One region of the Psychromonas ingrahamii 37 genome, then DNA from elsewhere that is predicted to be linked to it. Evidence: predicted binding sites of a transcription regulator. Region 1 holds the regulator's gene; each other region holds the start of a gene.

The links. Region 1 encodes LexA, which represses DNA repair genes until DNA is damaged. Its sites were predicted from a motif close to TACTGTATNNNNATACAGTA; they were not measured.
Region 2: PING_RS11445 (YebG family protein) is a predicted target of LexA. The motif match lies at 1,970-1,989, and genes of this name have one in related genera.
Region 3: PING_RS11515 (SulA-like leucine-rich domain-containing protein) is a predicted target of LexA. The motif match lies at 1,462-1,481, and genes of this name have one in related genera.
Region 4: recN (DNA repair protein RecN) is a predicted target of LexA. The motif match lies at 3,048-3,067, and genes of this name have one in related genera.

Annotation. Positions count from the first base shown of each region.
Region 1 covers NC_008709.1:138,189-142,354, forward strand. The annotation lists gene gspL (type II secretion system protein GspL) at 1-322, shown strand, start outside; gene PING_RS00600 (type II secretion system protein M) at 452-934, shown strand; gene PING_RS00605 (type II secretion system protein N) at 972-1,724, shown strand; gene lexA (transcriptional repressor LexA) at 1,854-2,483, shown strand; gene PING_RS00615 (SCO family protein) at 2,578-3,216, shown strand; gene PING_RS00620 (MATE family efflux transporter) at 3,423-4,166, shown strand, end outside.
Region 2 covers NC_008709.1:2,700,954-2,705,119, forward strand. The annotation lists gene thrS (threonine--tRNA ligase) at 1-1,478, opposite strand, end outside; gene PING_RS11445 (YebG family protein) at 1,679-1,942, opposite strand; gene PING_RS11450 (paraquat-inducible protein A) at 2,080-2,676, shown strand; gene PING_RS11455 (paraquat-inducible protein A) at 2,666-3,289, shown strand; gene PING_RS11460 (MlaD family protein) at 3,289-4,166, shown strand, end outside.
Region 3 covers NC_008709.1:2,717,717-2,721,882, forward strand. The annotation lists gene purT (formate-dependent phosphoribosylglycinamide formyltransferase) at 127-1,317, shown strand; gene PING_RS11515 (SulA-like leucine-rich domain-containing protein) at 1,503-1,913, shown strand; gene PING_RS11520 (YaeP family protein) at 2,023-2,223, shown strand; gene PING_RS11525 (PA4780 family RIO1-like protein kinase) at 2,427-3,278, opposite strand; gene xseB (exodeoxyribonuclease VII small subunit) at 3,873-4,109, shown strand.
Region 4 covers NC_008709.1:1,142,674-1,146,839, forward strand. The annotation lists gene lolB (lipoprotein insertase outer membrane protein LolB) at 269-880, opposite strand; gene recN (DNA repair protein RecN) at 1,320-2,996, opposite strand; gene nadK (NAD(+) kinase) at 3,111-4,010, opposite strand.

The DNA.
Region 1 (4,166 bases):
GGAAAGTAAATTAAGATATGCGCGTATCAATTATAAACTCGATACAATGTTAAAAGAACTTCAAGGGAGTAGTGTGGAATTTGATTTTTTAACTGTTCTTGATGATCTTTCACCTGCACTTATGTCTCTTAAAGAATTCGAAATTTCCAGCTTGAAGTTTGACAGTAAAAAACAGGAGCTGCAGCTGGCACTGACTGCGCCAAGTTTTCAGGCCTTTGAAACATTTGCAGCTGAACTACCTGAGCATTTAAGCGCACAGCAAGGCGCGTTAAATAACAGTAAGTCGGGCGTTAGTGGCGTGCTCACGATAAGGAAAAAATAATGGTAGAGCGTTTTAACTTTTGTTGGAAAAGTATTAGTGACGTACTAATAAGAAGGAAAAAATAATGGTCGAGTGGTTTAACTTTTGTTGGGAAAGTATTAGTGACGTACTAATAAGAAGGGAAAAATAATGGTCGAGCGCCTTAACACCTGGTGGGAAAGTATTACTGAAAGAGAGCAGCAACTATCATTAGTTTCTGTATTGCTGATATTGATAGCCATTATTTACTGGGGCATATGGCAGCCGCTGTCTATCGGGCTTGATAATAGTGAAAATCAATTACAGCGAGCCCAGCAGACCTTATCCACCACCCAACAGCGCGCAACTCTTTTAGTTAGCGCGGGTGTAGGACAAGGATCCGCTGTGAGTGAAAACCAAAATGTTACCCAGATAGTCACCATCAGTGCGCAACAAAATGGTATTACTTTCTCCCGTATTATAAACCGCAATGAACAAGTTGAAGTGCAGGTAAGTAATGTTGAATTTGACCGTTTCATTAACTGGGTTTCCGTATTAAGCTCGCAATACTCAGTGTCGGTTCTCAATGCGGATATATCTCGTGCAGATGAAGAAGGTTATATTAAAGTCACTCGCCTTTCCCTTGGGTATTAAATCATGCCTTTAACTCTGCCAAAGAGATCCCATCTTCATGAAAATTAAGTTTATTATATTCTTTGTATCTTTTTATCTGGTCGCGTTGCTTGCCACCTTACCGGCAACTGCATTATTGCGTTTTATCCCTCAAAACACGGGGCTCCAGATTGCCGGTGTTTCCGGCTCTGCATGGCAGGGCGAAGCCGCGTTATTATCCTATAACAAAAAACTTAACCTGCAGCGCGTCTCATGGGATGTAGATTGGTTCGCATTGGCTGCTTTGCAGATTAAACTGAATGTTAAATTTAACAATGGTCAGAATGCCATGTCAGGAAAAGGTTTTGTTAAATTAGGTCTTTCCGGGCTGGCGATTGAAAATGTGTTGCTTGATTTAAGTGCTCAGGAATTGCTCTCCTATGCAGATTTACCCATTCCTGTTGAAGCATCGGGCGATATTACCCTGGTAATAAAAGAGGCATCACAGGGTGAACCCTATTGCGATACATTGGATGGTTTTTTTGTTTGGAAAAATGCTGGGATCAACAGTGATCTTGGTAAAATAGATTTAACCACTATGAACATTAATTTGAGTTGTGATAAGGGTAATGCAGTGGCTATTTTGCAGCAGGAATCAGAACAGCTAAGCAGCAACATTAATATCTTATTGCAGCAAGGTGGTGCTTACCGGCTAGTCGGAACAGTTAAAGGCAGTAATAAACTTAGTCCTGACATAAATCAGGCACTCTCCTTTTTGGGGCCAAAAGATGCTTCTGGTGCTACTGTAGTGCGCTTTAATGGCCGTTTGTAGAGATGCTTAAAGCAGGAAAAAATTATTTGTGATGGATTGACTCAAAAATATTGTTTGGAACTAGATTAACTCCATGTATGAATATACACTGTTCATGTTTACAGTTAAATTTAGCGTGGAGATTAAATAATGAAAGAGCTAACCAAGCGTCAAAATGAAGTATTGGATGTGATCAAAGATCAAATATTAAAGACGGGAATGCCTCCTACACGAGTTGAATTAGCTAAGATCCTTGGTTTTCGAAGCGCTAATGCAGCAGAAGAGCACCTTAAAGCTTTAGCGCGTAAAGGTGCGATTGAAATTTTAGCAGGCACATCTCGTGGAATCCGTCTTTTGGGTGAGCATCAACATAATGAAAAAGCGCACCAGGACGGATTGCCTCTTATTGGTCAAGTCGCTGCAGGTGAACCGATTTTAGCTCAGCAGCATATTGAAACCTATTATGATGTTGATCCTGCTTTATTTCACCCTAGTGCTGATTTTTTACTGCGAGTGCAGGGTGAAAGCATGAAAGATATCGGTATTATGGATGGTGATCTGCTGGCTGTACATAAAACCCAAGATATCAAAAACGGGCAAGTGGTCATCGCCCGTGTTGAAGATGATGTAACAGTCAAACGTTTTTATCGAGAAGGCCGCCAGGTGATATTAAAAGCAGAAAACAATGATTTTGGTCCGATTAAAATAGACCTTGCATATCAATCTTTTGATATCGAAGGGATAGCCGTTGGTGTCATTCGAACAGCAGATTGGATGTAATGTCAGCTGTTTTATTTACAGTCTGGCTGTAGTATGAATTGAGCACATTTACCCTCTTTAGATAAGATGATTTTTAATTTAACGGGTTATTGAAATGAAAAAAATATTACTCTTTATAATGCCGTTCTTTCTGTTGTTCTTTCTATTATTAGGACGAGCACAGTTTAAAAATGACTTAACTCAGAATGAATCTTTAATTTTATTTAAAGAAGGTAAAAGTTTAATCGATTTTTCCTTTGATGTGGCAGGAGGTGAACATTTTACTAATCAAGATTTACAAGGAAAATGGACACTTTTCTTTATTGGTTACACTTTTTGTCCTGATATCTGTCCAACGACCTTAGCGCATCTTGATAGTGTTTACCCAAAATTAACAGCACAACCCTATGACGATATACAAATTGTATTTGTCTCGGTTGATCCAAACCGTGATAAAGCCGAGGAATTAGCGGAATATGTACATTACTTTAATTCCGAATTTATAGGTGTGACGAGTACGCACAAACAGCTATGGCCTGTTGTACAAAATTTAGGGTTGATTTACAGCATTGTGGACCAGGGAGTGGGAGATCCCTATTATTTGGTGGATCACAGTGCTTCAATTGTATTAATTAATCCCAAAGGTGAGCATCACGCCTCTTTTCAAGCGACAATAAATGCAGAAGGCATCTTCAGTGTGAAGATGGACTTAATGGTAGAAAACATCCATCAAATGTATAAAAACTGGCATTAAAGCAAATCCACTGGGTAAGTGGTTTATCTTTCTAGCATTGAGTTTATGGATATAATTTTAATCTGAGTGATGCGGATAGCTGTTTTTATCTTTGCATGAGTTATGCAAAGCGCTCACTGTGTTTACAATTGAGTATTTTTATCATGATAAAATCCCCCCTTTTCAATTTAACTATCCACCAGAAAATATTCGCAATTGCATTTCCGATGATGATTTCAAATATTAGCGTGCCATTACTTGGCCTTGTTGATACGGCCGTGATTGGGCATATGCCGGAATCATACTACTTAGCGGGAGTCGCAGTAGGCTCGATGATTGTGACGCTTATTTTCTGGATGCTGGGTTTTTTAAGAATGTCGACCACCGGATTAGTCGCACAGGCTTATGGAGCGGGTGATCATCAGCAAATTATTCGCTTGTTGTTACAAGCTATTCTAGTCGCTTTGTTGTTAGCTATTGCCATTTTACTCTTACAAAAACCTTTGATTATATTGGCCTTAAAATTTATTGAGGGTAGTGAGCAAGTTCTTTTTTATGCACAGTTATATTTTAATATCCGTATTTGGAGCGCGCCAGCAGCTTTGATTAATATGGCGTTATTAGGTTGGTTACTGGGTATGCAAAATGCCAAAGTACCTATGTTTTTACTGATTATTAGCAATGCCATCAATATTGGTTTAGACGTATTATTTGTGGTGTTTTTGGATTGGGGAGTTGCAGGAGTGGCCTGGGCATCTCTATTCGCTGATTATATTTCTTTATTGTGCGGTTTATTACTTGTTAAAAATCACATTAAGCCTTTTTATAAACAGGGAGATTTACTTAAATTAAGTAAACAACTTAGCGATTTAAATTCTCTTAAAAAATTTATTTTATTGAACCGTGATATATTTATTCGCACTTTATGTATACAAGTCACCTTTGCGTTTATGACGATTCAGGGGGTTAAA
Region 2 (4,166 bases), 2.0 Mb from region 1:
TCTAAACGACCTGGCATTGAAAAATCTAGTTGAATTGTACCACATTGCCACCCACGACCTAAACAATCATATAAAGTAAATTCGATTTTAGGCCCATAAAAAGCCCCTTCACCCGGCAGTACACCATAATTGATATTATTTGTGGTTAATGCATTAGCCAAAGCCGCTTCGGCCTTATCCCAAGTCGCATCATCGCCCACTCGTTGATCTGGGCGGGTAGATAGTTTGACAGCAATATCATCAAAACCAAAGGTTTTGTAACATTCAAATACCATCTGAATACAAGCAGATACTTCGTCAAGAATTTGTTCTTCCGTGCAGAAGATATGGGCATCATCCTGAGTAAAAGCACGTACACGCATTAAACCGTGTAATGAGCCGGACGGCTCGTTACGGTGACAAGAGCCAAACTCGGCCATGCGCAGTGGCAAATCGCGATACGATTTCAGTCCCTGATTGAAGATTTGTAAATGTCCGGGGCAGTTCATGGGTTTAATCGCATAGTCTCGATTTTCAGAGCTGGTACAGAACATATTGTCTTTGTATTTACCCCAATGTCCCGATTTTTCCCAAAGAGCACGATCCAGTATTTGCGGCGCTTTTACTTCTTGGTAGTCATAAGCTTCCGTTTGTTCACGCACATATTTTTCAAGTTCTCGATAAATTGTCCAGCCATTACTATGCCAAAAAACCATACCTGGGGCTTCTTCCTGCATATGATACAAGTCTAACTGTTTACCAATTTTACGATGGTCACGTTTGGCTGCTTCTTCAAGACGTTTTAAATACGCATTAAGTTGTTTTTTGTCAGCCCAAGCGGTGCCATAAATTCGTTGTAACATTTTATTATCTGAATTGCCGCGCCAATATGCGCCTGAGACCTTCATCAGTTTAAAATATTGACAGAATTTCATTACCGGCACATGTGGGCCTCGGCACATATCAATATATTCTTCATGATGGTATAACCCGGGACGATCATCAGGGTGAATACCTTCAAGAATCTCTAATTTATAGCTCTCACCACGCTCTTTGAAAAGCGCTTTTGCTTCTTCTACCGAAACTTTTTCTTTAACCACAGTATAATTAGTTTTCACTAATTCGTTCATACGCTTAGCAATTTTTGCCAATTCATCATCATTGATCGTGACATCAAGATCAATATCGTAATAAAAGCCATTTTCAATCGTCGGACCAATAGCCATCTTAGCATTAGGATAAAGCTGCTTAATGGCATGCCCTAAAAGATGCGCACATGAGTGACGTAAAATTTCTAAACCTTGGTCATCTTTTGCGGTAATAATGGCAATATTAGCATCTTTCTCAATAGGATCACATGCATCAACTAACTGACCGTCAACACGTCCGGCAATACATGCTTTGGCAAGACCGGGGCCGATATCGGCAGCGATTTCCATTATTGAGGTAGTGTTATCGAATTGACGTTGATTACCGTCGGGTAGAGTAATAATGGGCATGCTGTATTTCCTCACAGTGATGCTTCCAACCAAAAAGCATTTGTATAATTGATAAATAAGATGCGCATTTTAAAGGAATATAACGCTCATTAAAAGCGCCAATTTCCAAGGTTCGAAAAGTAGCGTTTAATAGGGGCTGCATTGAAGATTAAAATACTGATAAGTTAGGGGCGAATGACAACCTTTGCCAACCGAATCTGTTAGTTATTTTTTTTTACTTTCTCCTCGGGAGTAAAGCTATTACCTTTAAATAAACTCATTACAGCCTCTTTATTACTGGCAAGGTATAAACCTAACTCTTCCAATTGCTGATCATCAAGCGTTATTGTACTAGCGCCAATAAATTCCGCGAGTTGATCCGCACTGTCTAACATTTTATCGTATGCATCGGCTTCTTTTTTACTGGTAAAGGTCATTTTTTCAACCCCTTTTCTTTCTACAATGTATTTTATGATTATTGTCACGGCGGCCTCTTTAAAATGTGAACTTATTCATGTATTTTTATACAGTACTAAAATCACGCTAAGATTGCAAATTTTTGTTAAATACACGTTTGTTTGCTATCTTTCCCATTAACTAAATAATAATATGAATTTATTCAATGAAAACAATAATCTGCCGGCATTGTGATATGGTTTCAAATGTTTCCCGCGTGCCTGTAAACTACGTGGCTAAATGCTGCCGTTGCGGGGGTCCAATATATAAAAATACCAAGTGCAGGCCGTCGGTGTTGCTTGCTCTCTCTTTAACCGCATTACTGGTAATAGTCCCGGCTTTTTATTTCCCGTTAATTTCAGTCAATTTACTGGGGATTACTGAGGACACAAATTTATTGCAGGGCGCGTTAATGATGCTTGATAATGCACCCGTTGTATCCGCTGCCGTGTTATTTTGTGCTGTCATAGCCCCCACATTATTACTTTCATGTATTGCCTTTAGCAGTGCATGCTTAACCTATAATTACTTCCCAACCTATATGCCAAAAGTGTTATATATCACGCACTCTTTGATTCATTGGTCAATGCTGGAGGTCTATATGATTAGCTTAATAGTCGCTATTTTTAAATTGATGAATTATGCAGATTTATATTTTGGCTCTGGTGTCTATTTTTTTATTACCCTGCTGCTACTTGATATGACGATTATCAGTAATTATAGCAATCATGCTTATTGGGAGCGTTATATCAATGGCAAGTAATCCAATAGCAGGACAAACAGGTTTTAAACAGGGGCTGCAACTTTGTAAAGTTTGCGGAAATCACTCGCCCTATAAAACAGAGCAGACCCGCTGCCCTGTCTGTTTAAGCCCTATTTCTGTGCGCAACAAAAACAGTTTGCAAAAAACCTGGGCATTTTTAATAACCTCCGCCATCTTTATTTTTCCCGCTAATTTATACCCTATTACTTATTTATTAAAAAATAATATACTTTACCCCGATACTATTTTCTCCGGGATATTAAGCTTAATTGAAAGTGATATGCTAACGATTGCAATTGTCGTTTTTATTGCTTCAATAGTGGTCCCTATTTTTAAAATAATGGCATTAACTTTTATCCTGCTTGCCATACAATACCGATGGCGCTTTAGCCATAAAAAACAACTTTGGATATTTAAGACAGTGGATTGGATAGGAAAATGGTCAATATTAGATCTTTTTGTTATTTCAATTATGGTGGCGGTATTTGATAAAGGGCAGTTACTCTCTGTTTATCCGGGAATAGCGGCCTCTTCATTCACTATAGTGGTGTTAACCACCCTCTTTGCTGCAAACAGTTTTGATACGCGTTTAATTTGGGATGCTAAAAAATAATGAACGAACAAGATTCAATGACAGAGGCAACAATCCTCAAGTCACAAACAATATCGCCCATCTGGTTTCTTCCTGCAGTTGCTGCACTTTTGGGTGCCTGGTTTTTATTTCAAAATATAACCCATGCTAATACGACCATTAAAATACACTTTGAACATGCGGAAAGCATCATAGTTGATAAAACGAAACTGCATTACAAAGGCGTGATCATTGGTACTGTCAAAAAAGTGGAGTTGGATGCCACCAGCGGTGTGAATATTATTGCAGAAATTGAATCTCACGCCAAATTTATGCTCCGTAAGAACACCAAATTTTGGTTGGTTTCACCCAAAGCGTCACTCACTTCCATAACCGGTTTAGATACCCTTTTTTCTGGTAGTTATATTAATCTGCAACGTGGTGAAGGGGAGTATACAACTAATTTTATAGCACAAACAGAGCAGCCCATTAACATTCCTGAAAACGCACGGCTCATTAATCTACAAAGTGACAATGCGGATTCTATTAATGTCGGGACACCATTATTCTACAGGAATATTAAAGTGGGTGAAGTTGCCGCGATCCGTTTAGAGCAATCAGGAAAAACTGTCAATATTAGCGCATTTGTTGATGGTGAATATAAACATCTGGTTAAAAATAACAGTAAATTTTGGAATATTAGCGGGTTAAGCGCCAATGTCTCACCAGCAGGTATCGATATATCCCTCAATAGCATCACTTCCTTAATTGCAGGCGGTATTACCTTTTCCTCACCTGAGGACGGTGAAACACTTAAAAACGAGGCTCAATTTCAATTATTTAATAATATTGATGACAGTAAAACAGGGCTCTCTATAGAGCTAATTACAAATAAAATCAATAACTTACCAAATGGCGC
Region 3 (4,166 bases), 2.0 Mb from region 1:
CCCTAAATACCTTTGATATTCTTCTCAAAAATATCGAAGGTTTTTTATCTTTGTTCCTCAAAAAATGAAAAAATCTGTTAATATCTTCGCTTACAATCCCTTAAAATTTTCAATGAGTCGAATAATATGAGTGTTTCAATTTTTGGCAGTGCAAAGGCTAATAGTGCGACAAAAGCCCTTCTTTTAGGATCTGGAGAACTGGGTAAAGAAGTGGCAATTGAACTGCAACGCTTTGGTATTGAAGTGATTGCGGCAGATAGTTATGAAAATGCGCCTGCAATGCAAGTCGCGCATTCATCCCATGTTGTTAGTATGCTGGATGGCGAAAAATTAGCGACAATTATTCGAGCCGAAAAGCCTGATTTTATTATCCCTGAAGTAGAAGCCATCGCCACGGATACATTACTTGCCTTAGAAGCAGAAGGTTTTAATGTAGTACCCACAGCCCGTGCCGCAAAATTGACTATGGACAGAGAAGGTATTCGCCGCCTCGCTGCTGAAACCTTAGGAATAAAAACATCACCCTATATATTTGCAGACAGCAAAGAAGAATATTTATCTGCGATCGAGAAAATAGGCAAACCTTGTGTGATTAAACCCGTTATGAGCAGTTCAGGTAAGGGCCAAAGTATTGTAAAAAGCGCTGCCGATTTAGACAATGCATGGACCTATTCTCAAGTTGGCGGTCGTAGTGGTGAAGGTCGTATCATTATTGAGGGTTTTGTGCCCTTTGATTATGAAATCACGCTATTAACAGTGAATGCCGTTGATGGTACTCATTTCTGTGACCCTATTGGTCATCGTCAGGAAAATGGTGATTACCGCGAATCCTGGCAACCACAAGCAATGTCAACGGTGGCGCTGCAGAAGGCACAGAATATCGCCAAAAAAATAGTCACTGAACTAGGTGGATATGGTTTATTTGGTATGGAGTTTTTTGTCAAAGGCGATCAGGTTTATTTTAGCGAAGTCTCCCCTCGCCCGCACGATACCGGATTAGTTACCTTAGTTTCACAGGATGCTTCAGAATTTGCGTTACATGTTCGTGCCATTTTAGGTTTTCCTATTGGTCGTATTATTCAATATGGCCCCTGCGCATCGAGTGTTATTTTAGGCAATGGTCTATCCGATGATATTAAATTTACCAACCTAGATCAAGCACTCGGCAGCGTCGCCGGTGCGCAAATTCGACTATTTGCCAAACCAGATATCAATGGTCAGCGACGTTTAGGTGTCGCCATTGCACGTGGTGAAACAGTTGAAGAAGCCGTTGATAATGCCAAGACTGTCTCGAATAAAGTTAATATTATTTATTAAGTAACGCTGCTAAAATTTTGTTGTCAGTATTTAAAGGTAACTTTAGTTACCTTTTTTTATGTCTTTTTTCTCTCCAAACACAGCCAGCGCTTAAAAAAAACACAACTTCAGCATAAAAAACTTGAAAAATAACACAATCACCATTACTGTTGTTTTATACAGTGTTTTTAAATACAGGTGTTTATATGTTATCTAACTGCATGCAAGCCAAAAATAAAATAAAATCAGAAAATAATAAATCACTACACTTAAGCCGCAAAAACCACGTCAATGTCAGTTATAATTTAGCCAACTATCACGCATTATTGGCACATATGAACAATGATCAGGATCAACGTTGGATATTATTTATCGCCCCTCCCGGTAAGCCTAATTTTAGTTTTTTACAACGCTCAGGTATTCATAAAAGTCGCGTGCTCACCCTTGATGCCCATAGGGTAAAAGATTCACTTACGCTGCTTAAAAGCACACTGCAAAGTAATAACTATTCAACCGTTATAACCTGGTTAAGTGAAATTGATAAAACACTACAGGCTGAATTACAGGGTTATTGCCAGACAAGTAAAACAAACTGCTTTGTTTACTGTAAACAATAATCTCAACGTCCTAAAATTTGTTATACCCGAACGACTTGAAGATGCAGATTCAGATTCAAATAATTTGGGGTTATAATGCTGACAATTTTATCGAATAGGCAGCATTAATATGTACCACTACTGTGAAAAAACCAAAAAATTAATTAATCTTATCGGCAGCGGCAATGCCGCTTATGTGCCAAAAGCGATTACTTGTGCAATTAACACTCTAGACAGAATTGCGGCTAATAAAGATTTACCGGAAAATGTTAGAGAAGAGGCTGCTTATGCGGCTGCAAACCTGTCACTCAGTGATTATAAAGACGATTAAAAAATAGTGGTCAGGAATAAGATAAGTTAACCTGAGAAAGTGAGAAGCTTTCAGGGGTGGGAAATATTAACTTAAGCCGATATCTGTTTAAAAAAATGGCGATAATAATAGATAATCACCATTTTTCAATAACTTGATTTTAGGATCTTCATAACCTAAAAGCGATAGCGTAAACGTCCTATCAAAGGGACTCAACTAAACTGTTATACTTCAACCTCAAGCATACGGGCGATACGATCTTCTTCCTCTTCACGTGCCGCGCTGATTTCACTTAGAATATTATCGACATCGGTTATTTCATTGCTTTCAGCAAATAAGCCCGTTAGCACAACATCATTTTTCAACTCACCTGCTTCATATAAGGCCCAGATTTCTTCGGCATACTTGCTGTCTTTCAGCGCCGGGGCAAATTGTGCATAATAAGCGGTCATATTATTAACATCGCGAAATAACATTCGTTTGGCATTGTTATTTCCGGCTGCGTCAATGGCTTGAGGTAAATCGATAATCACAGGTCCCCACTCATCAACTAACACATTAAATTCTGATAAGTCACCGTGAATAATGCCAATATTCAACATGCGAACAACATAATTCATAATTTCCAAATGGTCATCTAATGCTTGCTCTTCGGGCATACTGACATCATTAAGACGTGGCGCGGCAAACCCCTCTTCGTCAGTGATTAAATCCATTAATAAAACACCTTCAAAACAGCCGTAGGGTTGCGGTACGCGTACGCCTGCATCGGATAATTTGTATAAAGCTTCTACTTCAGCATTCTGCCAAAGTTTTTCCTGTTCCCCACGTCCAAACTTTGACCCTTTTTCCATCGCACGGGCGCGACGTCCGTTGCGTACTTTGCGGCCTTCATTGTATAAAACGGCTTGTTTAAAACTACGTTTACTTGCCTCCTTGTACACTTTAGCGCAACGCACATGCTCACCACATTGCACCACAAAAACAGTTGCTTCTTTACCACTCATTAATTGGCGTAATACCTTATCAACTAAACCATCGTCAACAAGAGGTTGTATTCTTTTAGGTGTTTTCATATTTTTTTTTACATTCTCTTATTGTTAATAATTGATTTCAGTATGATAGCATTTAGCTTGATGTCGTTTGCTTGTTGAAGGTCCGTACCTGTTATAGGGCGCATTAAAAGCTAACGTCCAGATCAAAGAATAGACCTCTCTATTGTGCGGATTGTCACCCATTATTATTGGTAGACTATTAATAACTTTTCCTAGCCTTTTAATATTACGCTGTTTGCTTACATTGATTTGTTGAAATTCAACAGGATTTCCACAATCAACCACTTTTCATTTGACGCGGGGGCAGTTTTACTGCTGATCCCTACTGATTTTATCATTTGTAGATCTAAACAACCTTTTGCCGCGCTATAAACTGGCTGTGATTATACTTGTACCCGCGCATATTGACTAAAAAAATGAACCAAAAATGTCACAATTATCATAGAACTTATCATTTAAGTCCTGCCTATGAACGGATAAGTGTAACATTGATAGCAGTACCCTGCAGTTAAAATCACCGATACCTTCACTGTTTTGAAATTAATTAGTGGCTTGCGTTTGACTTCTCGCCACGTCACGGTAACCTTGAAAAAAATAGTAACTGTTGAGACTTAAATGGCCTTAAAAAAACCCGAAAATATGCATTATGAAGAAGCTATCGACGAACTAGAAAATATTGTCAACCATTTAGAAGTGGGTGACTTAGCTTTAGAGGATGCTTTAAAACAATTTGAACGGGGCATTGCATTAGCGCGCAGCAACAACCAAAAACTTCAAAAAGCACAGCAGCAAGTTAACATCTTAATGCAACAAGACGCTCAGGCACCGCTTCAAGAATTTAATGATGAGTAAAGTATATTGTTTAAAAGTGCATTATTTTTGTAATAATTCACTTTTTCTGTTTTTATC
Region 4 (4,166 bases), 1.0 Mb from region 1:
AAAAAGATGATTATCCTTACTGGTTAAAATTATCCCTAACTGTGTTGTGAGTTTTATTCAGAACGTCCTGTTCTTCACCACTTTGTGTTCAGTTAAAGCTGTTCAAAATCGTTCCATACGATTTTGTGAAGGAGAATAACGATCGAATGCAACTCACGTCTTGTTAGTATTAATTTTTCCTTCCCAATCATTGATCACTTCATTAATTCTTTTGGTATAAGTTATAACGACTGTTTTAGTCTGCAGATACCGAGGTTCCAGCTCTTATTTAAAATATTTCAGTTTTCTCTAATAGCCATTTTTGGATTGCAAATTTTATAAGTAAATCCTGACGTGTAAGCTTTAACTGGTGGGGCAGGCTTATTTCCTGAACCGTTTTATAATCTTGGTAATTGGCAGACCAGTTCTCATTTTTGTTATCTTGCCCGGTCAGGCTCACTAACTGATTATTTTCATTAAGCTGATAAACAGCACCAATCGGATTGCCTTTAATCCATTGTTGTAAAACTTCTACGGGTAACTCAATCCCTGACAATCGAGTCATTAGTGTCTGCGTATTTTTACCAAAATAAATTTTACCTTGATCGTCAATTATTCGAGTGCTCAGTGCTGTCTTTTTGACATCTAAAATAGTCGATCCTAGAAAGCTGGTTAATGTAATATGAAAATTGTCGCCGCTTTGCTGCCAGTAAATATTCAGGCTATGACGGTTTTCAGGTGTAATAATGGCTATTTTTCCGCGCAGAGACCAATCGGTTAAGTCATTAAGCTGTTGTTGATGTGCTGCCCAATCCGCAGTCTTGGTTGCGGGAGGTGTTGGTCTTTGCGCACAACCAACAAGTATTAGAAGAAAAAAGAGGCAGGGAAGGAATGTTTTCATGTTTAATAAAACCACTTAGGTAAATAAATAGGTAAATAAATAATACTAACCAGTCATAAAAATAAAGACAGGTTTATTTTTATTTAAAAACAAAGCGAGCAAAGCGTTTTATTTAAAAAAAGATAATAAAGCACAAAAAACTTATCTTTATAATATAATCAATTCTGCCAGACTAATTTCTAATAACCATTCAAAAGTGATTGCTGCAGAGAGAGTAAAAATTATTTTCATGCGGAGACGGAAATATTAACTGTATCATTGATTTACACGCCTACGCATTCACGTAGATTGTTTAAAATAGGCAGAGATATCGCTTGATAGTTCAATATGCCGTTGTTTTACCTGCACCTTTATTTAAAAAATAATTTTAGACCAAAAGGCAGCGAAACAACACTGCCTGGTCAAGCACACAAGCACACAAGCACACAAGCATATTGATTTATTGAACTAATAATTCCTGTGCATTCGCTAATGTGTGTTCAGTGATACGGTCTCCGCCTAATAACCTTGCTAATTCACTGATACGATCTTCAGGATTTAGTTTAAACATAGTGGTATTCGTGGTTTTACCATCACTTTGTTTATTAACAAACATCTGTTGATGACCATTACCTGCTACTTGCGGTAAATGCGTCACACAAAATATTTGCGTATTCTCACCCAGACTACGTAATGATTTCCCAACGACGGTCGCTGTCGCGCCACTGATCCCTGCATCAACTTCATCAAAAATCAGTGTTGGTGTAGAAACGCGTTGGCTAATGATTACTTGAATGGCCAAACCAATACGCGATAATTCACCTCCTGAAGCGACTTTACCTAAATCCTGTAGGGGTTGTCCTGCGTTTGTTGCTACTTTAAATTCAATACTGTCTATCCCCAAGGGACTCAATGTATTGCGACTTGCTTGGGTTAAGGATACTTCGAATATTCCCTCTTCCATATTAAGTTGTTGGATACTTGCGGTGATCTTTTTACTTAACTTTTTACTGTAACGAAAACGGCTTTGACTGAGTTTATTTGCCTGCTGGAAATAATTGAGTTCAGCCTCTTCTAAGTCGATAATAAGTTGTTCTATTTGCGCATTACAATCATTTAACGCTTGGTATTCTTTGTTTAATTTTTGGTGATGCTCGAAAAGAAACTCAGGTTGAACTTGGTGCTTACGGGCTAAAGATAACGCTTCACTCATGCGCGTTTCTAATTGTTGGAAATGTTCAGGATCAAGTTCTAAGTTGTCACTAAAATGACGCAGTTCATAACTGGCATCTTCGATTGGGATAATGGCTTCCTGTAAGCTTTCAAGAATAGCCCTTAGTGAAGGATCGTTATCTACCTGATGCTCAAGTGCAGAAACCGTTTTACGCAATAGGCTCAAGGCATCAAACTCTTCTCCTTCGCTTAACTGTGAAAGGCTAATTTGGCACATGGTTAATAAAGCACCGCTATTGGCTAAACGTTTATGCTCCTGCTCTATCTCTTGAAACTCATCTTCAGCGAGCGCAAAGGCATCTAACTCTTCAATTTGGTATTCAAGCAACTGTTTGCTAGCCTGTTTTTCTTGCTGATTAAGTTGTTGCTGCTTGAGTTGCTTATTAAGGAAGTGCCAGCCTTGATAGGTATCTTTCACTTTTTGTAATAATAGATGATGTCCTGCATATTCATCGACAACAGAAAGTTGAATATCATTTTTCAGAAGGCTTTGGTGGGCGTGCTGACCGTGAATATTAACCAGTAATTGTCCCAGACTTTTAAGCTGTGAGAGCGGGACTGGGGTGCCATTAATATAAGCGCGCGAACGGCCTTCTTTGGTAATAATTCGGCGTAATAAACACTCCGCATTATCACTTGGGGAATCTTCAAGATCGTTTTTTTTTAACCAGCTTTTTGCGTGAGGGGTATCATTTAAGGTAAAACGGGCATTCACTTCAGCCTGTTCAGTGCCAACCCTTATCATATTGGCATCGGCGCGATCACCAAGGCACAAACCCAGCGCGTCAATAGCAATGGATTTACCAGCACCGGTTTCACCTGTGATGGTCGTCATGCCTTGGTGAAATTCTAATTCTAAAAATTGAACAATGGCAAAATGTTGAATAGTTAAGTGGCTAAGCATAATTTACATCCCAAAGACTGAGTATTAACACTGTTTATTTGCACAGTCTAATACTGTTTTTTTAAACAGTAAAGATGAGATGTGTTGAATTTTCTTCTATTTTTTTCTGACCAGTTAATAAAGCTTATTGCCCCACCCCAATTTATTTTGTAAGACATGGAAATAGTTATAGTTTTTTGGGTGAACTAATTTTAATTGATCTTGGCTTTTTTTGATTATTATTTCATCCCCAGGTAGAACGGATAAATTTACATGGCTGTCACAGCTTATTTGCATTTCACTTTTATTCGATTGTGCAATTTTCAAACGCACACAACTATTAGCGTCAATAACAATGGGGCGGCTATTTAATGTATGGGGGAACATAGGTAACAGACTAATGGCATCTAAATTTGGCGTTAAAATTGGGCCACCCCCTGATAGAGAGTATGCTGTTGAACCCGTTGGTGTTGCAATAATTAGACCGTCAGCGCGTTGATTCAACATGAAGTCATCGTTTACATAGACTTCAAATTCAAGCATATGCGCAATTTTATCTGGATGTAAAACAGCTTCATTAACTGCAGTATTGGAGCTTTTCATATCGCCATGGCGATGTACTTGCGCTTCTAATAAAAAACGTTTTTCTATTTGGTAATTACCTAATAATACTTGCTCTAATGGCTGCTCAAAATTATCCGGATCAAGATCCGTTAAAAAGCCTAAGTTACCCCGGTTTACACCAATAACAGCAATGTCAAAACGTGACAATACACGGGCAGCGCCAAGCATGTAACCATCTCCACCTATCACTATCGCTAAATCACAACGGCTTCCGATACCAACCAAGTCCGCGCGGTCGAATCCATTCATAGGAAGTTCATCGGCGATGCGCTGATCAACGACCAGCTTTACGCCTTTAGCTTTCAAAAAACGATATAAAGCTAATAATGTCAGTTTAGCATCGGGATGTTGAGTTTTGGCAATCAAACCAATCGTTTTAAATTCAATTAAATTGTCGTGCTGGGCACCCATAGAGTTCCTTTATTAGTTAATATTATAGTTAAAGGATAACCTGATATAATGTTCTAGCAGTAATTATTTTCTTTCAGGTCAATTTGTTACGATTTATTGGTCGCTAAAGAGGAGAATAATTTATTCATATCCTCACAACAGGCTTGAAACTATAAT